3 regions of the Zhongshania guokunii genome follow, and region 2 is predicted to be linked to each of the others. Evidence: predicted binding sites of a transcription regulator. Region 2 holds the regulator's gene; each other region holds the start of a gene.
What was found. The regulator LexA, encoded in region 2, represses DNA repair genes until DNA is damaged. The targets are predictions, from matches to a motif close to ACTGTNTNTANANACAGT.

Region 1 (4,291 bases), on a different contig from region 2:
TCGCCGACGATATGGCCAGTATGCTCGACACTTATCGAGCTTAGCTGAATCGATCGAGATATCGAGGCCCGATGATCGTTCGCTACTGATTGTCAGCTAAGATACTAGGCAATACGACAGTGTATCGCTCGCCTATATATCCAGCGCCTGCACAGCCAACTCCAACATATTCAGCTCCTCCTCGTGCAGCGTAAAGGCACCCACTCACACCGGCATACTTTCTCCTAATCAGCTTTGCCAGACTTTGGTTTGGTGTCATTAGCGACCAATCCAACCATGCTCTTGGCTGGCATTACGCTACATGAGCTCACACTTCTTATAAAATCCTCATAACGCTGCGCTGCGTGCCAAAGGACGCAGCTATTTTGATCGGAGACAATAATGCAATTTACCCAAGGCCTACACCGCGCCGTACAGCAACAGCCCAATGCTATCGCCACTATTCAGGGTGATCGGCAGCAAAGCTTTCAGCAGCTTCACGACCGCGTTGTCCGCTTTGCGGGGGCGCTTAAGGCCCAAGGTTTTGCCGCGGGCGACCGTATCGCGATTTTGTCTTTGAATTCAGACCGCTATCTAGAGGCCTATCTCGCCATTGCGTGGCTAGGCGCGGTGGTGAATCCCATCAACTTTCGCTGGAGCAATGCGGAGATTATTTATTCTTTAAATGACTCCAATTCTGTCGCGCTCATTATCGACGACAATTTTGCCCCACAGGCCGCTGATATAAAGGCCGGCACACGTTCACTGCGCAGCATCTTTTACAACGGCGAGCAAAGCGCGCCGGCCGATATGCTCAGTTGCAATGCGCTGATCGACACCGCCACGCCCATTCCCGATGCCGAAGCTGGCGGCGATGACTTGCTGGGGGTGTTTTACACCGGCGGCACCACTGGCGCGCCCAAAGGAGTAATGCTGTCTCACGCCAATGTGTTCAGCTCTGGCCTTGCCCTGCTCAGCGAACACCTGTTTGCCGAGCAGGCCGTTGGCCTGCATGCCGCGCCCATGTTCCACCTTGCCGATATGATGGTTAGCATCAGTTTACTGATCCGTGGCGGCCGCCATGTTTTTCTGCCGGCCTTTCGGCCCGAGGCGGTATTAGCCCTCACCCAGCAACACGGCATTACTGATTTGCTGCTGGTTCCGGCCATGTTGCAGATGGTGGTCGACTGTCCTGAGTTCGGCAATTTCAACACCAGCAGCGTGCGCAACATTGTTTACGGCGCTTCACCGGCCTCGGAGCCGCTGCTGGATCGCACCCTGCAAAATTTCCCAACAGCGGCGCTTACTCAGGTTTACGGCATGACCGAAATGGCGGCGGTAATGACCGTTCTGCCCCCCGCCATGCACACTGCAGATGCCCGTGAGTTCGGTCGCCTGCGCAGCGGTGGCCGCGCCGCACATCATGTGCAAGTGCGGATTGTGGATGAACACGACACTGAGCTAACACGGGGCGAAGTAGGTGAAATTATTGTTCGTGGCCCCAACCTAATGCAGGGCTATCTCAACCAAGCCGAGACCACCGCAGAGACCCTGCGCAATGGCTGGATGCACACCGGCGACGTGGGCTACATGGACGCCAATGGCTATGTCTTCATTGTTGATCGATCAAAAGACATGATTATTTCAGGCGGCGAAAATGTGTATTCGGCAGAGGTCGAAAACGCCATTGTTAAACACCCCGCCATCGCCAGCGCGGCAGTTATTGGCATACCCTGTGCAGAAATGGGCGAGAAGGTGCACGCCGCACTAGTCTTAAAAGCAGGCGCCAATATCACCCAAGAGGAGCTTTACGCCCACTGCAAAACCTTGATTGCCGGTTATAAATGCCCGCGCAGCATCAGCCTGCTCGACGCCCTTCCCATCTCCGGTGCCGGCAAGGTATTGAAGACCGAATTGCGCAAGCCATTTTGGGAGGGCAAGGCCCGCAGTATTGGCTAGTAACACCCCAAGCCGCCGCACAGCAGTATAAGTAGCATTGACATTCGCGCCACTTAATATACTGTATATGCATACAGTAAAAATCTGCTAATGTATTTTGTGCGGCGCTATGAAAAACCACTCTCTCAATCAATTACTCGATGAGCGTAAGCTCTGGCGAGGCCAGCAACTCCGCACTACGGTCGCGGCCAGCAACCGCCTGAGCACCGGATTTAGCCCTCTAGATACCGCCTTGCACACCGGCGGCTGGCCCCGCAGCGGCTCCACCGAATTATTGAGCGAGCAGGGTATTGGCGAATTGTGGCTGCTGATTCCCGCCCTGCGCGAACACCTTTCAGACCGACCTATGGCGTGGTTGAATCCGCCCTACTTACCCTATACCCCAGCCTTGGCTGAACAGGGTTTAGCCATAGACCGGCAGCTATTAGTTAGACCCAAAACTTTGGCCGATCAACTGTGGGCCGCAGAAGAGCTACTGCGCAGCGGCGCATACGCCGCCGTATTAAGCTGGTTTAGCGAAGCCGATCTTAATGATAGACAGCTGCGCCGCTTGCATATTGCCGCCCTAGAAGGCGAGTGCTGGCATATTCATTTTCGCCCCACCGCCTTGGCCCAGCAAATATCCCCCGCGCCGCTGCGCCTGTGCTTGAGCGCAGCAAAACAAGCACTGCACATTAAAATTCTTAAGCAGCAAGGCGGCCACGCTGGCCAGCAAGTGCAATTAGCCCGCCCCGCCGCCCTGTATGTGCAGCAAAGCGCCGCCACCCAGTGGCCGGTTTATAACAGGGCATCCGCCGCTGTCGCCACTAAGCCTCGCCGTAAAATCAGCCTACTTGCCAATACCGGCCTATTCGCTACTACAGACCAGCAAGACAGCGCAGCGCAGTTTAGCAAGACCGGCAATAATGAGCCCTCTCACTAATGCTGTGGTTATGCCTACGGCTGCCAAGCCTGCCCCTTGATGCCCTTGGCCCGCAGCACACAAAGGGCATGTTAGCGCTAAGCAATAACAATATTATTGTAATGGCGAATGCCGCCGCCCAGCAGGCCGGAATCGCTGCGGGCATGTCGGTGGCTAGCGCATTGAGCCTGAGCAACAAGCTTGAACTTCGCCCCCGCGACGAGCAACGCGAGCAACAGCACTTAGCCAATATCGCGCTCTGGGCCTACCGTTTTAGCGGCGATGTCTGCCTTTGCCCGCCCAATGCAGTGTTGCTAGAACTGGGGGCATCACTGCGTCTATTTAAAAATTTAGCGCGGCTCTACCGCAAGTTTATTAGCGCCTTTCGGCGCCGTGGGCTTAGCGTGCAACTGGGCATTGCCCACACGCCATTGGCGGCGGAATTGCTCAGCCACCAAAATCTAAGCCCAGCGAACTTAGTGAATGGCGCGGGCCAGCTGCACCGCACCGCATTAGACAATGCCCTGCGCGAACTGCCCATTGGCCTATTGCCGCTGGCACCCAAAACCTTGAATACCTTGCAGGAAATGGGTATGCACACACTGGGCAATATCCAAGCCCTGCCCCGCGCCGCCCTTGAGCGCCGCTTTGGCAAAAACATCGTCACCGTACTGGCTAAATTACAGGGCGAGCAGCCCGACATTCGACCCAAGTTTACGCCCCCAGAAACCTTCCACGCACAGCGTCATTTTGACGGCGGCCTACACAGCAAACAGCAACTGCGTTTTCCGATCTCGGCCCTGCTAAGTGAGCTGGAACACTATCTACGCCTGCGGCAATGCCTAAACCGCGACTTAGAATGGACCTTCCACTATTTGGATGGCAGCAGAGAAGCATGGTCTTTAGATCTGAGCCATCGCCATTTTGATCGGCGCAGCTTGATTGAATTGGTCATGCTACGCCTAGAACGCCTCAGCTTGCAGGGCCCAGTAGAAAGCCTAAGCCTTAGCTGCACGCAATTTATTGGCAATGAGCAACACAGCGATCAATTATTCGATACCGCCAATCACAGCAAGCATCAAGAAAAAGCCGCGCAGGTATTAGACAAGCTAAGGCTCAGATTAGGCGCCCAACGCTGCCACCTATTTAGTTTACAAGACGCCCATCTACCGGAATTAAATTGGGTGCTGCGCGATGCTCATACATCTGCATCGGCACCTAGCCAAAGCAAGTTAAAGCCGATCTTAAAACCGGTTGCCGCCCAACAAACTACAGCCCCAAGCACCACCGAGCTAATTCGCCCCAACTGCTTATGCCATCCACCAGAAGCCATTACCGAAACCACCGAGGGCTTATTTTGGCAGGGCGAGTTGCACTTATTACAAGGACCAGAACGCTTCGACGGCCAGTGGTGGCAACAGCGTCAAACCCGCGACTATTATATTGCCCGCC
Region 2 (4,291 bases):
ATCTTTATCAGGCGAACGGATCCAGTCGCCAACCGAAAACGGCCGATCTAAATACACCATTAAGCCGCCAAAAAAATTAGCGAGCATATCTTTTGCCGCAAAACCAACGGCTATACCGCCGATACCACCAAAGGCTAATACTCCAGAAATACTGTAGCCGAGGTTTTGCAGCACCATCAGCGCAGACACAATAATGACCGCCGAGCGCACTAATTTACCGAGCGCCATCACCGTAGTCCGGTCTATTGGCTCGTCCTTGGCAGAATAATCATCCGACAATAGCCGCAGCTCAACCTGCCGCACCAGCGACACCAAAAACCAAGCAAGAATGAGCACCACAGCCACCGCGCGCAGCGACTCTAGGGCAGTAAAAATCTCAGCCTGCGTGGAGCGCACAATAATTTCTAATACATGGCTAGCGCCCACTGCCCAAATCATCAACAGCGCAGGTTTGCGGGCCGCTTCTAACAGCGCGTCATCCCACAAATTCCGGGTTGCAGCAAACTTCACCGCCAAGCGAGCCATTAAGCGGCTAAAAAATAAGTTTGCCGTTAAAATAATGATTACGACAACAAAAACATCGCCCAGCCAGGGGTATTGGTCCGGCTGAAAATTATTCCACCACTGCTCAAACATTGCTCGAATCCATCGTTATTTCTATACAATTTCATTGCTAAGCCAGCAAGGCTTATGCAAATGCACCATAAAAAACCATTTCCCAAATAGAAAAACAGATTAAAAATAGTTGCTAGCCCACTGAATATACAGCGAATTGTATAAAAGGCCCACTGCAAAACCTATTAGCTTTTCCGCGCTGTCGCTAAAAATACCTACTAGACAGCAATTTCTTAAGTGTTAGTTTGGATACAGGCTTTAGTAGAGGTTGAAATCATGGCTAGAATTAGACCCCAAGTTGGCAAATGGTATAAAGACACTGAAACTGAGCAACTATTTGAAGTAGTGGCGGTCGATGACGGCAGTGATTCTGTGGAGGTACAACTCATTGACGGTGAACTCTGCCAATACGATATGGAAAGTTGGCGACAATTAAGCTTAGAAACCGTCGAAGAGCCCGAGGATTGGCGCAACGCCTTTGAACTAAGCGACGATGACTACCGCTTTCTCGACGACACTATGGTGCCCGAAAACTGGAACAACCCGCTCTCTGAAATAGAATCGGATATCGTTAACGGCCTACTTGACGAATATTGACACAACGCTACATCGAGACTTAAACGAACAACCTCAAATACCCGCCAATATCATCGATATGGCGGTTTTTTTTGCCCATACAAAAATATCTGCGGCTAATACATTTACACTTGCCATCACCGAAACACTGTATATACTAACAGTACCTGTATAGATAAACAGATACTGAAATTATGGAAAAGCTCACTGCACGGCAAAGCCAGATATTACAGCTAATAAAAGACCACATCGTCGACACTGGCTACCCCCCAACTCGCGCGGATATCGCACGAGTGCTGGGGTTTCGCTCACCCAATGCCGCCGAGGAGCACCTTAAAGCCCTTGCCCGCAAAGGTGCTATCGAGATTATTGCAGGCGCATCCAGAGGCATTCGCCTGCCGGAAAACTTGGGAATCCCCATTATCGGCCGAGTGGCAGCAGGCAACCCAATACTGGCCGAAGCCAATATTGAAGATTACTGCGACATGCCTCCTTCGATCTTTTCACCTAGCGCAGACTATTTTCTGCGGGTAAAAGGCGACAGCATGATTAATGTGGGCATTTTTGAAGACGATCTACTCGCCGTGCATCGCACCAGCGAAGCGCGTAACGGCCAAATTGTGGTAGCACGCCTAGACAACGAAGTTACGGTTAAACGATTTCAGCAGCAAAAGAACAAATACCAGATTTCTCTAATTGCCGAAAACCCAGACTATCAGCCCATTCAAGTTGATTTACGTGAACAAGAATTTGCCATCGAAGGCTTAAGTGTTGGTGTATTACGGCGCGGGAGTTAAAATCATGACTTGTATCGAACAGCTACCACTACACTACGACTCTGAGTCAGCGGTTGCCGCTGGCCAGATCACCGAAATCACCATGCACAGTGAGTCGCATCTGTCGCGGCCACTGCTTGCAGCTATGTTAGTTCAGCTTAGCGCCAACTCCGATCAACGCTGGCTGTGCTGGGTTGCTGACCGCCCCTTAAAGCCCTTGCTGAGCGCATCTAGCCATCAGCACGATCAGAAAATACTACAGGTAGTTTCAAATACCGAGCGGGATTTAACAGAAATTGCGGTGCGCGCCCTTGAACGCGGTAAAAGCCACACCGTGGCGATATTGCTGGACCGGCCGTTGCGGCCTGATGAGCGCCAGTCACTTGAAGTGGCCGCGCTTGCTGGCGCCGCAGAGTGCCTAGTGATACTAATGCAAAATCACTAGCCTCACGCATAGACATCTATACATCAGACTCAACACCAAAGGAGTTGGCGTTGAGCAAACAAACGAAATAAAAATCGCTAGTGGATTATTTTGGTCTGTAATTCGGGGTCTTCCAAATCGGCCTCATCTTCGTCAGCAAAGGCTTCATTATCGGCAGAAATAGCAGCCGCCTCAATTCCGGCCTGAACCATGGCGCGGGCTATTTCCAAGCAAGAGCCATTGATATGCTCCCGCGTTTCTTTGGAAAAACGAATTGTCACCAAAGGGTTTTCATCGCCTTCCGAGCGCTGCAGTACAACGTCACCGTTAGCGAGTTCAACCAATTCTAAATATGACAGCACAAAAGATTCCTTGATATTACTAACGCCAACACGACGCCGTTGGCGCTATTGTATCAAATCTATAAAGCCTGACGCCAACCGCCACCTTAGTATTCCATTAACGTGGCGCGATGACGGGCGATCATTGACTTTAACTCCGTTAAACACGCAGCTAAATCCGGTGCAGCCTCTACCTCAAACTGGCCATCCCAGGCTAAAACCCCATGACGGGCAGGACTGGCAACAGTAGTTTGCACAAAGGCATAGTTCTGCATCACTGCAAGCCAACCCGGTTCAAGCTCGCGATCGGCCAGCTCCTCAATCTCTGGCGGTAACTCAGCGGCCACAAAGGAGCGAGCATTAAACACCCCTTGCGGCAACGCCAAGCCGAACTTAGGTTGCTGATCAATTAGATCGGCAAGATGGCACTGATAAGCTAATTGGAGCTGCCACACTAGCGAATCGGCAGTCGCGCGCCGTATGTGCCCGCCCCATTCTGCTGGATCGGCAGATTCTAGCTGGGCAAGGTATTGCTCAGCAAAATACACATGTAGATTACACTGCCCACGGAAACTTTCTTTTAAGCCGGCCAATTACTTCGCCGCCTTAGTCTTAGCCGCGGGCTTAGTCGCTTTAGCAGCTTTTGCCGCCTTCTCACGAACGACCCATTTGCCGTTTTCATAGAAAGCAGACCAGCCAGAGGGCTTACCATCAACTTCGGTTTGCACGTACTGCTCTTTGGTTTTGCGGCTATAACGAATAACTGCGTCACGGCCCTCTTTGTCCTTCGCCGGTGCAGCAAACAAAAAGGTGTATTTCTCATCAATTTCCGCTTGATGCGGCAGTATTTCTTTTACCAGGGGCGCGCGGGTTTCACGGTTGCGCGGAAAGCCACTTGCCGCTAAAAACAAGCCCGACGCGCCATCGCGTAAAACATAGTGGTCGTCAACCTTCTCGCATTGCAGCTCTGGCATTGGCACCGGATCCATCTTCGGTGGCGCGGCTTCACCACTGCGCAGCAATTTGCGGGTGTTTTTACACTCCTCACCGGTACAACCAAAATACTTGCCAAAACGGCCGGTTTTTAGCTGCATATCTGCGCCGCATTTGTCGCATTCAATTAGCGGCCCTTCATAGCCTTTTACTTTAAAACTACCCTGTTCTATCTCATGGCCACTACAATCTGGGTTATTCCCGCAGATATGCAGCTTCCTTGAGGTATCTATAACGTAGCTTTCCATTGCGGTATTGCAAATACCACAGCGGTGCTTGCTGCGGAGAACCTTAGATTCGGCTTCCTCATCATCGCTGTCAATGCTGACAAAATCCTCAGCGGGCACCAAATTAATCGTTTGTTTACAGCGCTCTTTAGGTGGCAGTGCATAGCCTGAGCAACCGAGAAATACACCGGTACTCGCCGTGCGAATCTGCATTGTGCGTCCGCAATTCGGACAGGGAATATCGGTCCCCGTCGGCACATTATTGCGCATGCCCTTTTCTTCAGCTTCCGCAGCCTCTAGGGTTTTGCGAAATTCGGAATAAAATTCATCGAGTAATTT
Region 3 (4,291 bases), on a different contig from region 2:
CAAAATTGAAGTGCGACATTTCAACTTCATTTTGGTGAAACACATCACCGTAGGTGACATCGCCGGCGGGACCTCTGGTCCAAACCAAATCGTAAATACTGTCTACGCCCTGCAAGTACATCGCTATGCGTTCAAGCCCGTAGGTGATCTCGCCACTAACGGGGTAGCACTCTAAGCCGCCAACTTGTTGGAAATAGGTAAACTGGGTCACTTCCATCCCGTTTAGCCATACTTCCCAACCCAAGCCCCAGGCGCCGAGGGTTGGCGATTCCCAGTTATCCTCAACAAAGCGGATGTCGTGAACCTCGGGGTCAATACCCAGCATTTTCAGTGAGTCTAAATACAGCTCCTGAATATTGGCGGGCGAAGGTTTCATAATCACTTGAAACTGATAGTAATGCTGCAGGCGGTTGGGGTTGGTGCCGTAGCGACCGTCGGTAGGACGACGGCAGGGCTGAACGTAGGCGGCGTTCCATGTTTCCGGACCGATTGCCCGCAAAAAAGTGGCTGGATGAAAAGTACCGGCCCCTACTTCCATGTCGAGTGGTTGTAACAGCACACAGCCACGCTCGGCCCAGTATTGTTGCAATGCCAAGATTAGCCCCTGAAAGGTGCTGACGTCTGCCTTGCTCACGGCGTTCCCCATAGAATAAATAAAGAGGGGAATTATACAGAGTTGCGAGGCTGTGGGCTAAGGCTAAGGATGATTCTGGCCGCCGACCATCACGACTTGCTATGATCGGCCCTCAGATTTGAAAGGATTATTGGCAATGGCAAAATTTATCGGCGCATTTTTGGGTTATTTGATGGGCGGCCCCCTTTTTGCGCTATTGGGCTTTGGCGTCGGTATGATGTTCGATCGCGGCCTAAAGCAGGCGATGGGCTTTAATTACGGGGCTCAACGCGAGCGTATTCAGGGTATTGTATTTGAAACTGTATTTCGGGTTATGGGTCATGTCGCCAAGGCTGATGGCCGTGTGTGTGAATCCGAGGTGGCGCAGGCCGAAGCGATTATTGCCCAGTTTGGTTTAGTTGGGGCGCGGCGCGAGGAAGCGATTAGCCGCTTTAAAGAAGGCATCGCCGACAGTTTTGAATTAGAACCGCAGATTTCAGACTTTATGCTGGTCGCTAAATCCCAGCCGCTGCTGCGCCAAATGCTTTTAGAGGCATTGCTGACCATGGCCCTTGCAGATGGCGACGTCGATGCGGCCGAGCGCGATATCTTGCTAAAAGTGGCGGGTTATATCGGGATTTCAGCGCGGGACTTTCAGCGCTTACTCGATATGGCGATGGCCCAGCGACAGTTTCATGGTCGCGGTGCCGGCGGGCAGCAATCGAGCGCCAGTCGTGGCAATGAGTTAAAGGCGGCCTATCAGGCGATTGGGGTAACAGAGGCGGCGACTGACGCGGAATTAAAGCGCGCTTATCGTAAATTAATGAGCCAACATCATCCCGACAAGTTGATTGCCAAAGGTGTGCCCGAAGACATGCTTAAATTGGCAACCGAAAAAGCCCAGGAAATACAGGCGGCCTATGAGTTGATTAAAAACAGCCGGAAAAAATAGCCCGCAGTGGTGCAGCTTAACCAGCCAGCACCGCCACGGTTTAGCGCTCAATGCTTAATGTAAGCAATGAGCGTGGGAGTGGTTATTACGCTTGAGCGCTTAGCGGGCTAACATTGCTTGGACTGGCATCGCCGTTTATTTCTTCCAGCGCCTCTACCCTGCCTTTACAAGCTTGCATCACCGCTTCTTTGTTTTTGGCTAGGAAAATACCAAATTCCTCAGCCCGGGCTTCGTCGACACTGGGAATGTGTTGCAGTAACAAAGCACTAAAACCTTCTGCCAGTTCCAGCATTTTGTCATAGGCGTCAGCGTCTTTTTTGTTATCAAACATAGTATTGTCCCTGTCACACATCCACTTCGCTACTACCGCCATACTCCACCTCGTTTACTTGTTGAACGGTATTTATCGGTTGCTGTGTACTGTATATAAATACAGCTTAATGCGCAAGTCGATACACATGACCGGCCCATAGTTAGCATATTCTTAATTCGTAGCACTAACTTGACCTTTTGGCCCCACGCTAGAAGGATTAATGAGGAACCTGCCAGAGCGAATACGCTAAAGTCACTCAGGTTTTCGCTGGGCGAGTGCGTTATCATTAGCGGCTAAAATTAAGGCTCGCTAATGAGAAGGGACGCGCATTTGGAACAGCTCAACATAGCGGAATTACTGACCTTTGCTGGTCGCAGTGTGGTGCTGATGCCCAGCGACGCCAGCGCTCGCCAATGCCGTGAGCGCATCGCCCAGCTGCGGGGCAGTCACGATCAGGCATTTATCGAAACCATTACGGTGATGCCCTTGGATCAGTGGTTTGCCGAGTTATGGGATGCCAGTTTTCCGGCTAAGCAAGTGCTGCGCCCTATTCAACTGCTGGCCTTGGCCAGAGATATTATTGAATCCAGCGATTACTTTCCAGACAACTGCCTGAATAGCATGGCGATTGCCCGCCAGTTTGTAGACGCTTTTCAGCTCCACGCTCAGTACCGCCTGAGCGGCGACCGCGAATATTATTTATTTTCCCAAGAGTACCAAGCTTTTCACCATTGGCAGCAAGATTTGCAGGCAAAGCTAGACGAACAACAGGCCTTGAGTGCCCAGCAATTGCCGGCGGCCTTATTGCCCATGTTAGCTGGGGGCTGCCTAGACCTGCCCGATCAATTAATTTTGAGCACGGAGTTAAGTCTGAGTCCTGCGCCACGGCATTTTATTGAGCAGTGCGCTGAAGTACTGTCGATTAAACAACTGACAATCGACGGCTTTAGCGCCACCCCGCTTTTTCAATCTGCTGCGCAATTAGAGCAAGAGTGCGAAGCGCTCACCGCGTGGTTGGGAGATTACCTGAGCGCAGAGGGCGAACACAGCAAGAAATTGCTCGCGGTATTGGTGCCAGATATAAATCAATACCAGCCGGTATTGCAGGCGGTATTGCAACGTCAGCTTTATCCCAGCGGCCTGTTTCCGGCGGCAAACACTCAGACCCGTGAACCTTGGCTGTTTGATGGCAGCGAAACACTCTTGTCTTACCCGCTGATTAAATCAGCGTGGGATTTGATCTCACTCGCTTCTAAGGCATTGCCACTAGAGCAATTTAGCCGCGTGCTGCGCTCGCGTTTTGTGCGCGGTTGGCCAGCGGCGCGCAGCGTGCGGGCGCGGCTAGATTTGCGTTGGCGAGATCGCCTCGGCCCAGAGACCACCCTCAAAAGCGCGCTGGCCTTGGCAAAAAAGATCGAGCAAGACGAGCCGCAGGTCAGTGATTTTCTTCACCATTTAGCCGCCCAGCTCAAGACTATGCCGAGCGCGCAATTGCCCTCGGAGTGGGTGCGATTTTTTGACCAGTTGCTGCTCAGTGCGGGCTGGCCCAATGCCGATGATGACGACCCCGTGGTGGAACAATGCCGCCGAGGTTTTAGTCAGGCCATGGATGTGTTTCGCGCCCTCGACCGACAACTGGGGCCGGTGAGCCACGACAGCGCCCTGTCTTGGCTGCAACATATTCTCAGTACCAAACGCTTTTCAGTCAGTCGCGACTGGGCTTGCCCTGTGCGAATTATGCAATACGACGATGCTCTCGGCCTGCGCTTTGACGCAGTGTGGATTATGGGTCTTGATGACGGCGCCCTGCCGCGCCGGGTTGAACCCTCGCCATTTTTGCCACTGGAATTACAGCAGCGAGCGGGGCTAGAAGACAGCGATCCCAGCCTGTGTTTGCAGCGCGACCGCGCCTTGCTCAATAGTTTATTAGCCTCGGCGCCGCTGGTAAAAATTAGCCACTGCCGCGAGAGCGAAGTCGGCAGTCCCCAAGGCCTCTGTTCACTGCTGCCTCAGTGGCAGGACGACGAGCAGCGAGAGATTGGCAATCGCTACCAAGCCAGCGGCCAAGTGCTTACACCTGCCAGCGATGATGTGCGGGCGATTGATCCTGCCCAGCGCGACAGTATTCGCGGCGGCACCGGCCTGTTCAAGGAATACGCCAGCAGTCCGTTTTTCGCGTTTTTAAAATACCGCTTAAATCTGCGGGAGTTCCCCCAGCCCGCCGAAGGTTTAGATCATCGGGTACAGGGCATTTTGGTTCACGACACCATGCAGCATGTTTGGGAGCGTTTAAGAAACAAGGCGGCTCTCGATGCTCTAAATAGCGTGCAGCTAGAGGCCGCCGTGCGCAGCTGCTGTGAACAGGCATTAGCAGGCCCAGAGTTTAGCGTCGCCCGCTTTGGCGAATCCTTAT

Region 1: the regulator LexA is predicted to act here: its motif matches at 1,999-2,016, upstream of imuA (translesion DNA synthesis-associated protein ImuA).
Region 3: the regulator LexA is predicted to act here: its motif matches at 1,985-2,002, upstream of AB4876_RS03980 (YebG family protein).

What each region holds. Positions count from the first base shown of each region.
Region 1 covers NZ_JBFRYA010000009.1:113,222-117,512, reverse strand. Annotated here, with positions in the region: gene AB4876_RS11775 (TetR/AcrR family transcriptional regulator) at 1-44, shown strand, start outside; gene AB4876_RS11770 (acyl-CoA synthetase) at 382-1,938, shown strand; gene imuA (translesion DNA synthesis-associated protein ImuA) at 2,048-2,860, shown strand; gene AB4876_RS11760 (Y-family DNA polymerase) at 2,860-4,291, shown strand, end outside.
Region 2 covers NZ_JBFRYA010000001.1:510,140-514,430, reverse strand. Annotated here, with positions in the region: gene AB4876_RS02375 (mechanosensitive ion channel family protein) at 1-636, opposite strand, end outside; gene AB4876_RS02370 (DUF6763 family protein) at 892-1,212, shown strand; gene lexA (transcriptional repressor LexA) at 1,386-1,988, shown strand; gene AB4876_RS02360 (SulA-like leucine-rich domain-containing protein) at 1,993-2,412, shown strand; gene AB4876_RS02355 (hypothetical protein) at 2,490-2,753, opposite strand; gene AB4876_RS02350 (DUF6586 family protein) at 2,840-3,325, opposite strand; gene topA (type I DNA topoisomerase) at 3,326-4,291, opposite strand, start outside.
Region 3 covers NZ_JBFRYA010000002.1:278,938-283,228, reverse strand. Annotated here, with positions in the region: gene glyQ (glycine--tRNA ligase subunit alpha) at 1-634, opposite strand, end outside; gene djlA (co-chaperone DjlA) at 771-1,565, shown strand; gene AB4876_RS03980 (YebG family protein) at 1,651-1,938, opposite strand; gene AB4876_RS03975 (PD-(D/E)XK nuclease family protein) at 2,191-4,291, shown strand, end outside.